DNA from 2 places in the Devosia sp. J2-20 genome. Region 2 is predicted to be linked to the other one. Evidence: riboswitches for the same ligand, from Rfam matches in the RefSeq annotation. Region 2 holds a riboswitch; the other holds the start of a gene.

Evidence for each region. A riboswitch is a leader RNA that binds a small molecule or an ion and turns the genes downstream of it on or off. The one in region 2 is predicted to bind FMN.
Region 1: linked by a shared signal. The riboswitch ahead of AC0L37_RS11040 (DMT family transporter) and the one ahead of AC0L37_RS16340 (hypothetical protein) in region 2 are both predicted to bind FMN.

The regions. Positions count from the first base shown of each region.
Region 1 covers NZ_CM147870.1:2,248,388-2,253,500, reverse strand. The annotation lists gene AC0L37_RS11045 (MurR/RpiR family transcriptional regulator) at 1-733, opposite strand, end outside; gene AC0L37_RS11040 (DMT family transporter) at 937-1,914, opposite strand; FMN riboswitch at 2,021-2,163, opposite strand; gene AC0L37_RS11035 (aldo/keto reductase) at 2,670-4,676, opposite strand; gene AC0L37_RS11030 (ABC transporter ATP-binding protein) at 4,746-5,113, opposite strand, start outside.
Region 2 covers NZ_CM147870.1:3,308,379-3,313,491, reverse strand. The annotation lists gene merA (mercury(II) reductase) at 1-486, shown strand, start outside; gene AC0L37_RS16345 (flavodoxin family protein) at 714-1,424, opposite strand; FMN riboswitch at 1,781-1,930, shown strand; gene AC0L37_RS16340 (hypothetical protein) at 1,929-2,435, shown strand; gene AC0L37_RS16335 (RibD family protein) at 2,546-3,028, shown strand; gene AC0L37_RS16330 (riboflavin synthase) at 3,078-3,656, shown strand; gene ribB (3,4-dihydroxy-2-butanone-4-phosphate synthase) at 3,632-4,831, shown strand; gene ribH (6,7-dimethyl-8-ribityllumazine synthase) at 4,841-5,113, shown strand, end outside.

The DNA.
Region 1 (5,113 bases), 1.1 Mb from region 2:
ATTCCCGGGAACACTCTGCCAGTGGCGAGAAAGCCGAGTCGGTCAGCGACACCACCGGGATGTCGCGCGCCGCCAGCGCCCGCGCCTGCGCCGCGCTTTCAGAAGCATAGGGGGCGTAACTGATGGCGAAGGCAGCATCTTGCGGTGTGGCCATGGCCAGCAGGTCATCATCGGTCCCCGCAGAGGTGCCGACCAACTGGCACTTCACCCGCAGCTTGCCAAAGGCGTAGGCCATGTAATTGGTGATGGGGTAGGAGCGGCGCTTGGCGATCAGATAAATGGTGTCGGCACCTGCCAGTAGCGTCACCGCACGTTCCAGCTGATCGGGATCCACGGCGGCGGCAATGGCGTCAATGGATCGGTGCCCGGCAGCCAGAAAGCCGTTGAGCAGGCTGGTGCTCTCGGCAATTGTGGTGTCGCCGGCTTCTAGCGCCTTGAGCCGGTCGTCATAGGATGAGGTGCGCTCCCTCAATCGGGCGCGGAACAGCAATTGCAGGCCGGAAAAGCCGTCAAACCCGAAATGCTGGGCAAAGCGCACCAGCGTTGACGGTTGCACATTGGCTGACAGGGCAATGCTGGCTGCCGTGCCAAAGGCGATCTCGTCGGGATTATCCAGCGCATAGGCCGCGACCTGGCTCAACCGCTTGGGCAATTCGCTCTTGCGCTCGATAATCGCGGTGCGCAGGGCATCAAAATCCTGCGGTGGCTCGGCTGTGGCGGTGACTTCAGACATGCGGGTCCTCGCTATTGCGCCGCCATCTTCCCCAAACTGCTCCAGCATTCAAGTCTTTTTGGAAAGCCTGTTCCAAAGGTGGAATAAAACACGATGCCCTGGTGGACCCCGTTGAACCGGTTACCAGCAGGATACAATATGCCCACCGCGCGGGGACAACTGGGCATGAAAAAGGGCCGCCTGTCGGCGACCCCCTTGGCATATCAGGCCATGCTGAGTTTCTGGCGGTTCTGCGATTCATTCCACAGAATGAAGGTCGACGCCGCCAGGATCAGGATCGACCCAGGCCAGAACCAGATCGATGGGGCCTGGCTGAGAACAATCCAGCCCAGCAGACCGCTCAGCGGCACCTTGAGATCGCCAAATGGCTGCAGATAGGTCGCGTCGGCGACCTTGTAGGCGATGCTGAGCAGATATTGCGCGGCTGCCGTCAACCCACCCAGCAGCAGCAACAGCCACAGCCCGGTGCCGGAGGGCAGGGCGAAGGGGAAGCCGGTGGCCAGCCCGTTGGGGACCAGCGTCGGCGCCAGCCAGGCGAAGGCGTTCACGGCCAGCAGGATCAGCAGGTGATTGGGCGTGACCAGCACCAATAGCGACACAGTCAGCGTTTCCGGCGATTCAGTGCGCGACAGATATTTGGTCAGCACGTCGGTGGTCGCCCACAGCGCAGCGGCCGCAATCGGGATCAGCGTATAGGCGCTGAGCCCCTCGACGCCGACACCGGAGACGATGATGGCACCGACAAAGCCGACCAGGCCCGCGCCAATACGAGCGGTCGAGGCGCGTTCGCCGAGGAACAGGGTTGAGCCCAGAATGATGAAGAGCGGGCCGGTGGCGAGCAGGGTGACCATCTGCCAGATCGGCACGCCCGAGGCGAAGCCGTAGACGAACACGTGTACGCCCAGCGCCGACACAAAGGCACGAACCCCGTGCAATACCGGGTGTTTGGTGCGCAGATTGTGCACCCCGATGCGCATGATGAGCGGTAGGGCCAGGACCGAGGCGATGACATATTGCCAGAACGCCATGCCGGTCGAGCTCATGCCATAGCCGCCATATTCCACCGGCGTTGGCAGCGCCGATTGCAGCACGTTGGTGCCGGCGAAGGCAAGGCTTGCCACCACCATGAACAGGGCGCCTGTGACGGCGCTATTTTGGGTAGACGAGGAAACGTGGTTCATTACAAAAGTCCTTTCCGTAACCAGTTTCCTCAGGGTTACGGGAAGTCTCGCCAACGCCCGCGGCCCGGCCCTTAAAAGGGTGCGGACGCGGGGCGTGCCAGCGTGGTCCCGTTCTCTTTCATCCGGACTATACCGTCGGCTCCGGAGTTACACCGGATCTGCTGACCTTCGCTTGCACGAAGCGCTCGCGGGCTTGGCGTCGCCGCCTTTACCGCCGGTGGGGAATTGCACCCCGCCCTGAGAACATTGCGAAACTATCGTTCCGCAGCGCCGAACATAGGGGAGGGCCCGGGCGCCGACAAGTAGCTACATGGCTGTAACCGTGCGTCTTGCTGGCCCATCGAGGAAACTGGTCGCGCGAAAGCGCCGCCTGAATGCGGTTATCGAGCTGCGATGGCGAGGCGGCTGCCTCCAAGGGTATAAAGTGAAAGTGAGACAGCCGCCTCGCCATCACGCCGGGGCTTTGCACGGGTCGGGCATGGCTGGCCGTATTGCAGACCGAGGCAGCACACATTTCCCCCGCGTGACGGGAGCGACCTCCCATCCCCGGCAGTCCCTGCGCGCATCACTCGTCATGACTGGGCTCTGACGCAGGCAATGACAGAACTATATGCGCAGCCATTGGCCACGGGGATAAGAAGCACAAGATTGGGGGCTTTTTTTGCTGGACCGGAAGGCGGTCTTTCGCCTGCCAAGCTGGTTTGTTGCTCCCACCTGACCTTCCCCCGTGGGGGAAGGCCGGCAGGGAGGAACCGCTAGTTGCCGTGATCGAGCCAGGCAACCTGTTCGGGGGTCAGCTTGATGTCGAAGGCCAAGAGGCTATCGTCGAGTTCGCCCAGCGTGCGGGGCCCAATCAGCGGGATGGACGGGAAGGGCTGGGCCAGAACGAAGGCCAGGGCGACATGGATCGGATTGTGACCGATCTTTTCGGCCAGCTCGATCGCGCGGTCGCGACGGGCGAAGTTCTTGTCATTGTACCAGCAGCGGACCAGCTCTTCATTGTCGGTCTTGTCGCGACCGGCACGGTCGGTGAAGAAGCCACGGCCCTGACTGGACCAGGAGAAATTGGTGGTCTGGGTGTCGGTCAGCCACTTTTTCCAGTCGTCCGAGGCCGAGGTGACGCAGCCATCCCAAATCGGCTCCAGCATTTCGGACAGCGCGAAATTGTTCGACAGTGCCATCGGCTTGGTCTTGCCGGTGCGTTCGGCATAGGCCACGGCCTCGTCGAAGCGCTCCCGGGTCCAGTTGGAGCCACCGAATGGTCCGCGAATGCGGCCATTCTTGACCTCGGCATCCATGGCGTCGACGAACTCGCCAACCGGGACATCGAGATTGTCGCGGTGCATGAAGTAGATATCGACATAGTCGGACTGCAACCGGTCCAGCGACTGGGTCAGCTGCTTGGCGATCACGTCGGGATAGCACAGAGGGCTATGCGCACCCTTGCCGATCAGCACCGAGCCTTCGCGCGTGCCGCGATTGGTGTGCCACTCGCCATAGAGCTTTTCGGTATAGCCGCCGCCATAGACAAAGGCGGTGTCAAAGATATTGCCGCCACGCTCCCAGAATGCGTCGAGCAGGATGGCGCCTGACGCGAAGCTCTTGAAGTCCTCAAAGCCCAGCGCCACGGTCGAGGCCTGCTTGCCCAGACCTGGAATGGAACGCTTGGGAATGACGCCCTGATTGGCGCCCAGCGGGCGATTGGCCAGCGTGTTGACGCGGTTGGCGCTGGTTTCGACCGAGAACTCGATCCCGGCATCGCGACGCCACTGATCGAGCACCCGGGCATTGCCCAGAGTGTCATTCCAGCTCATGCCTGGCTCAGCCAGTTCCTGCCGCCTGGCGAGGATGGCCTCAGAGGCGGCATCGACCTCGAACGAATAGACGTGGCGCTCTTCGCCCACGCTGACCGTTTCAGTCTTGCCGTCCTTGATGATGTCGATCTTGCCGACGCCCTTGGTGCGGTCGCCACCGGCAAACCAGAAGTCAGGCACCTCGATACGGCCATCTGCACCGTGAATGCGCAGCACATTGTCCAGATTGGCCATCACTGCGCAGGAGACCTGCGCCACTATGCCGTTTTCGAAGGTCAGTACAGCCGCGGCCCAGTCATCCGTGCCTTCGGCATTGAGCTTGGCGGTGCCAGCCACCTTGACCGGATCGGCGAAGGGCCTGCCCATGGCAGTGCCGGCAATCAGCCGGGCCATCGAGACGGGATAGCCGCCGACATCAAGAATGCCGCCGCCGGCCAGCTTGGAGGCGAACAGGCGGTGCTCGGGCTGGAACTTGCCCATGGAGAAGCCAAAGCTCGACTGGATCATCCGCACGTCACCAATGACGCCCGATTTAAGCAGTTCGATCAGCTTGGCGGTCTGCGGGTGCAGGCGATACATGAAGGCTTCGCCAGCAAAGGTACCTGCCTGCTTGTGGGCATGCAGCACGGCGCCGATCTCGAAGGCTGACAGCGCGAAGGGCTTTTCCACCAGCACATGCTTGCCCGCTTCGGCCGCCTTGATCGCCCATTCGGCGTGGCCGGTATGGGGTACGGCGATATAGACCGCGTCGATCTCGGGATCGGCAAGCAGGGCGTCATAACCCTTGACCACGCGAATGCCGGGGAAGTCTGTAGCCAGGTTCGGCTTGCTCGGATCGCGCGTCGCAATGGCCGCCACAACCCCGTGCCGGGAGTCGTTGGCGCCACCAAAAAACGCCTTGGCGATGCTGCCGGGTCCGATAATGCCCCAGCGAATTTTCTCAGCCATGAAAATGGTCCTTTGTAACGGATAGTAGTCCGGCCAAGCGCCGGGATTGGAAAACTGATTGGCGCAGCGCTAGCGGACGCGCTGGCCCTTGTCGTCGAACAGATAGGCCTTGGCCGTATCGATTGAGACCGTGATGCTTTCGCGATCGTGCTCGTGGCGAGACTCTTCCCGCTCGATGATGATCTGTTCGCCCGATTTGGTGTTGGCGTAGATATAGCTCGTCGCGCCCAGATGCTCGGCAACGTCAATGTTGACGCTCATTTCAGCGCCGCCGGCGCCTTCAAGGCCGAAGTGCTCAGGCCGCACACCCATGGTTACCGCCGCACCGACAGCCGGCGGCGTGTCGGAGACGGGCAGGGTAACCTGCGCCTTGCCCTGATGGGTCAGCTCAACCGTAACCGATCCATTGCCCGATGCCGTTACAACGCCCGCCATCA
Region 2 (5,113 bases):
GCAGGCGATGTGACTGACCGCGACCAGTTTGTCTACATGGCCGCTTATGGCGCAAAACTTGCCGCCAAGAACGCAATGGGCGGGACAGAACGCTATGACAATGCGGCGATGCCATGGGTCGTGTTCACCGATCCGCAGGTGGCGGGAGTGGGGCTAACCGAGAGCGGAGCGATCTCCGCAGGGCATGAGGTGAAAACCAGCGTGTTGACGTTCGACAATGTCCCACGCGCACTGGCGGCACGCGATACGCGTGGTGTCATCAAGCTTATAGCGGACGCAAATACCGACGGCTTGCTCGGTGGTGTAATCTTGGCGCCTGAGGGTTCAGACAGTATTCAGACCCTTGCGCTGGCTCTGAAGTTTGGCATGACAACCAAGGCACTCGGTGAAACGCTATTCCCTTACCTGACAACGGTTGAAGGCCTGAAACTCGCCGCGCAGACCTTTGACCGCGACGTTGCAAAACTGTCCTGCTGCGCGGGGTGAAGCGGCGCATTCCAGATGCCACCCAATCTACAGTATAGCACCCGTCAATTGCGCTCATAACGACACAAGACTTCCTGATGAAGAAAAGCCATGTCGGAGTAAGAAATGAGTCTTCGCCGATAGGCGGGCGATTCCTCCGACTATGAAGTAAGCTTGGTTATATCTACACTAAGGCGCTTGAGTTTGGCAGTCGCGATGGATCTGACCCAGGATATCGGCCGCACGTCCTAGGTACGGTATTCTGGATTCTCGTAATCGAAGCGCTGGCCCGCATTCCAGGCATTACGGTCATTGCCCTCGTTCGGATACCCACCCGCGACTTTGAGCATGCGGGCCAAGTGTATCAGATTCCAAGTCATGATCGTTGTATTGCGCTGCGTGAATTCATTGTCAAAACCGACTGGCTTACCGTCAACCTCATCACCATAGGAGGGGCCAGGGCCAGCTTCGCCGATCCAGCCGCAGTCCGCCTGAGGCGGAATAGTAATGCCGACGTGGCTCATGGCGTAGTGGATGGTCATTGCGCAGTGTTTGATACCGTCCTCATTGCCGGTAATAACGGCCCCGCCGACCTTGCCGTAGAAAATACTCTGCCCCTTGTCATTCAGGATGCCGGACATGGCATATAGCCGCTCGATCACCAGCCGGCAGATCGAGCTTTCTTCACCCAGCCAGATCGGCGTCCCCACGACGAGGATGTCCGCGGCGTCGATTTGCTTCCAAATATCGGGCCAGTCATCAATCTTGGCGCCGTGCTCTGTCATGTCGGGATAAATCCCAAACGCAATTTGTCGGGCTGCGGCGTGGATGTGGACCACGTCTACCGCATTCTTGCCCATAATGTTCTCAACGGCCTGCAACACAGACCCAGTGTGGGAGGCACCCGGCTCAGGCTTAAGGCTGCAATTGATCATCACGGCTTTGAGAGGCACGGACATCGCCATGATCCTTGGGGGCGTGTTATGAGGGTTCAGACACCCGACCGTTGCCGACGTCTTCTGACGACAACGCTCCATGCGCCCTAGCGTTGCGTCGTTGGCGCGAAAGACTGAACCGACTTCAGAAGCCCCGCACGATAGCGCAAGTCGATATTGTCGGGGTGGCGCCTGGATACCTATCCGCTGGACCCGGAGGTCTGCAGCAATTCGTTAGGCCGTTGGCGAGTTTTTGCGCCCCCGACGGTCGGGATGTTCGCCGCCATGGGAGGATTATCTTGCTTCAGCTAAACTGGACGTGACTTGCGTGAACCGGTTTTGCCGCCTATATCGCCGTCGTCAGACCAAACTGGTCTGACAGACGTTCTCAGGGCGGGGTGCAATTCCCCACCGGCGGTGTTTGCGCTTTGGCGCATCAGCCCGCGAGCGCTTGCTTCAATCGAGGCAAGGTCAGCAGACTCGGTTTGACTCCGAGGCCGACGGTATAGTCCGGATGGTAGAGAACACATGACAGGCGAACCACGTTTCCGCACTCCGGAGACGGGGAATTGCTGTCATTGCCCTGCGCTGCGTCTTTCTCTTGAGAAAGTGCGGGCCGGCATGCAGACGTCAAAAACCCAAGAACACTCAACACTGCCAGCAGGGGCAATCGCCTCGGCGTTTGCTCACGCGCTGGATCTGGCTCAGCAATGGCAAGGGGCGACCGCGCCCAATCCGCCCGTTGGCTGCGTCCTGCTCGGTGTTGACGGAGAAATATTGGCGGCGGCCGCACATCAGCGAGCGGGCCAGCCTCACGCTGAAGCGCTCGCTATTGCCCAGAGCCAATCAAATGGCAGCTTCGCCCGCATTCACACCATTATCGTCACCCTAGAGCCCTGCAACCATTCGGGCCGAACACCGCCCTGCGCGGGGCCCTCCTGCAAACGCCGGCCCACCATGTCTGGATCGGCGCGCGCGACCCCAATCCACGCGTTGCCGGCGGTGGCGCAGAGCATCTTCAACGCGCAGGGCTGACGGTACATGACCTGGCCGAACTTGAGACCGGGACGACCGAAGAACTTCATAGAAGGGCAGCCCGCCTGCTGGCGCCCTTTGTCAAACACACCCAAACCGGACTTCCCTGGGTGACGCTCAAGCAGGCGATCAGCCGCGAAGGCGGCATGGTCCCCCCAGCAGGGCAGAAAACATTCACGGGTCCCGCAGCGCTCGATCTCGCTCATCGCCGGCGCAAGCAGGCCGACGCCGTGTTGACGGGGTCGGGCACTGTCCTCGCCGATGCACCCGATTTCAGCGTCCGTCGTGTCTCCGATTTCCAGAACAAGCAGCGTCATCTGGTCATTCTTGACCGTCGTGCTCGCGTCGCGCCCGCCTATATCGCGGCCGCGCAGAGCCGCGGCTTCCTGGTGTCGATCGAGACCGACATCACCACTGCCCTGACGCGGCTGGGCGCAGCCGGATGTCTGGAGGTCTTGGTCGAGGCCGGGGCCGAGTTGACCCAGTCCATCCTGGCCGGAGGGCACTGGGATGAACACGTTCTGATCCGGCAGGCCGCAGATCCCGGCGCGAACGATCTGGTCACGATCCGCTACCGCTCCACGACAACCTAAAGTTGAGAGGAAACCGATGTTTTCTGGAATAGTTGAACGATTGGCCCCGGTGATCAGCATCACCCAGCGGGGACAGACCCGCGTGCTGGTGTTGCAGACCGGTTGGGATGACCTTGCGCTGGGGGAAAGCGTCGCGGTCAATGGCGTTTGCCTGACCGTCACCGACCTGACTACGGGGGGCGAGGCGACCTTCTTTGTCAGCCCCGAAACGACGGCGCGTACCAGCCTTGGCCGGATTGCGGTGGGCGGCAGCGTCAATCTTGAGCGTGCGGTGCGCCTGGAAACCAGGCTGTCGGGTCATCTGGTACAAGGTCACGTTGATGGCACTGCTCAACTGATCGCTGCCACCCCTGAGGACGGGGCGTTCAGACTGGAACTGGCACTGCCCGCAGAACTTGGCCGCTACTGCGTGCAAAAAGGCTCGATTGCATTGGACGGGATCAGTCTGACGCTCAATAGCGTCAGCGCCGCGGCAGACGGCAAAACCATTATCGGCATCACCATTATTCCCCATACGTGGAACCACACCAACTTGCACGCCACCGGACCGGGTGACGAAATCAATGTCGAGGTCGATATGATCGCCAAATATGTGGAGCGCCTATGTCAGCCCTATCCCAAGCCCTGAGCCAGCTTCGCCAGGGGGGAATGGTGATCCTGGTTGATGACGAAGACCGCGAAAACGAGGGGGATCTGATTGTTGCTGGGCAATTTGCGACTCCTGACGCTGTAAACTTCATGGCCACCTATGGGCGGGGCCTGATCTGTCTGGCGCTGAGTGGTCAGCAGGTCGACCGGCTGCAACTGTCGCCCATGACGAACAGCAATAAGGGCCGCCGGACAACGGCGTTCACGGTTTCGATCGAGGCGCATGCGGGCATAACCACCGGCATATCGGCGCATGATCGGTCGCGCACGATTTTGGCTGCTGTGAATCCCGAAGCCCGGTCCGGAGACATTGTCTCGCCGGGGCACGTCTTTCCGCTGCGCGCGGCAGAGGGTGGCGTTCTCGTGCGCAACGGTCATACCGAAGGCGGGGTCGACCTGATGCGTCTTGCTGGCTTGGAGCCGGCCGCCGCAATTTGCGAGATCATGCGGGATGACGGTGAGATGGCGCGACGCCCTGATCTGGAGCGCTTTGCCGCCAGACATGGTCTGCCCATACTGACGATTGCCGAACTTGTCGCCCATCGCTACCGGACCGAACAACTGGTCGAACAGGTGGCCGTCGCCGATCTGCCATCGTCCCTGTCGGGCGTTGCCGCGCGGGTCTATGCCTTTCGCAGTCTTCTTGATGGAGCGGAGCACCTTGCAGTGGTCAACGCACCAATTTCCGGCGTGCCGTTGGTCCGGGTGCATTCCGAATGCCTGACGGGCGATGCTTTGGGATCGCTGCGCTGCGATTGCGGCCCTCAATTGCAGCAATCGCAGCAAATGATCAGCGGCACCGGCGGTGTGCTGATCTATTTGCGCGGCCAGGAAGGCCGCGGCATTGGCCTAGCCAACAAGATCCGCGCCTATGCCCTGCAGGACAAGGGCCGCGACACCGTGCAAGCCAATACCGATCTCGGTTTTGCTCCCGATGCCCGCAACTACGCGATCGCCGCCCAGATCTTGCGGGCACTCGAGATCGACACGATCACGCTGTTGACCAACAATCCGGCCAAGGCCGAGGCGCTAGAGGCCAATGGTATCACCGTTCAGGCGCAACAGCCCCTGATTATTGCCTCGAACCGATTCAACCTGCGTTATCTCGATACCAAGCGTGAAAAATTCGGTCACGCGCTGACTCATCCTAGCTGAAAGTAACCCATGATCAATATTATCGCTTCCCAAGATAGCCGGATCGCCATCGTGGTGAGCCGTTTCAATCAAGATGTGACCGATGGCCTGCTCTGGGGTGCCAGGGCCTGCCTGGTCGAACATGGCATCGCGCTGGCCGAGACCGACGTATTGTCGGCGCCCGGTGCCTTTGAAATCCCGCTGATCGCACAAGCCCTGGCCAAGTCTGGCCAGTTCGACGGCGTGATTTGCCTGGGCTGCGTGATCAAGGGGGACACCGCCCATTTCGAATACATCAGCCAA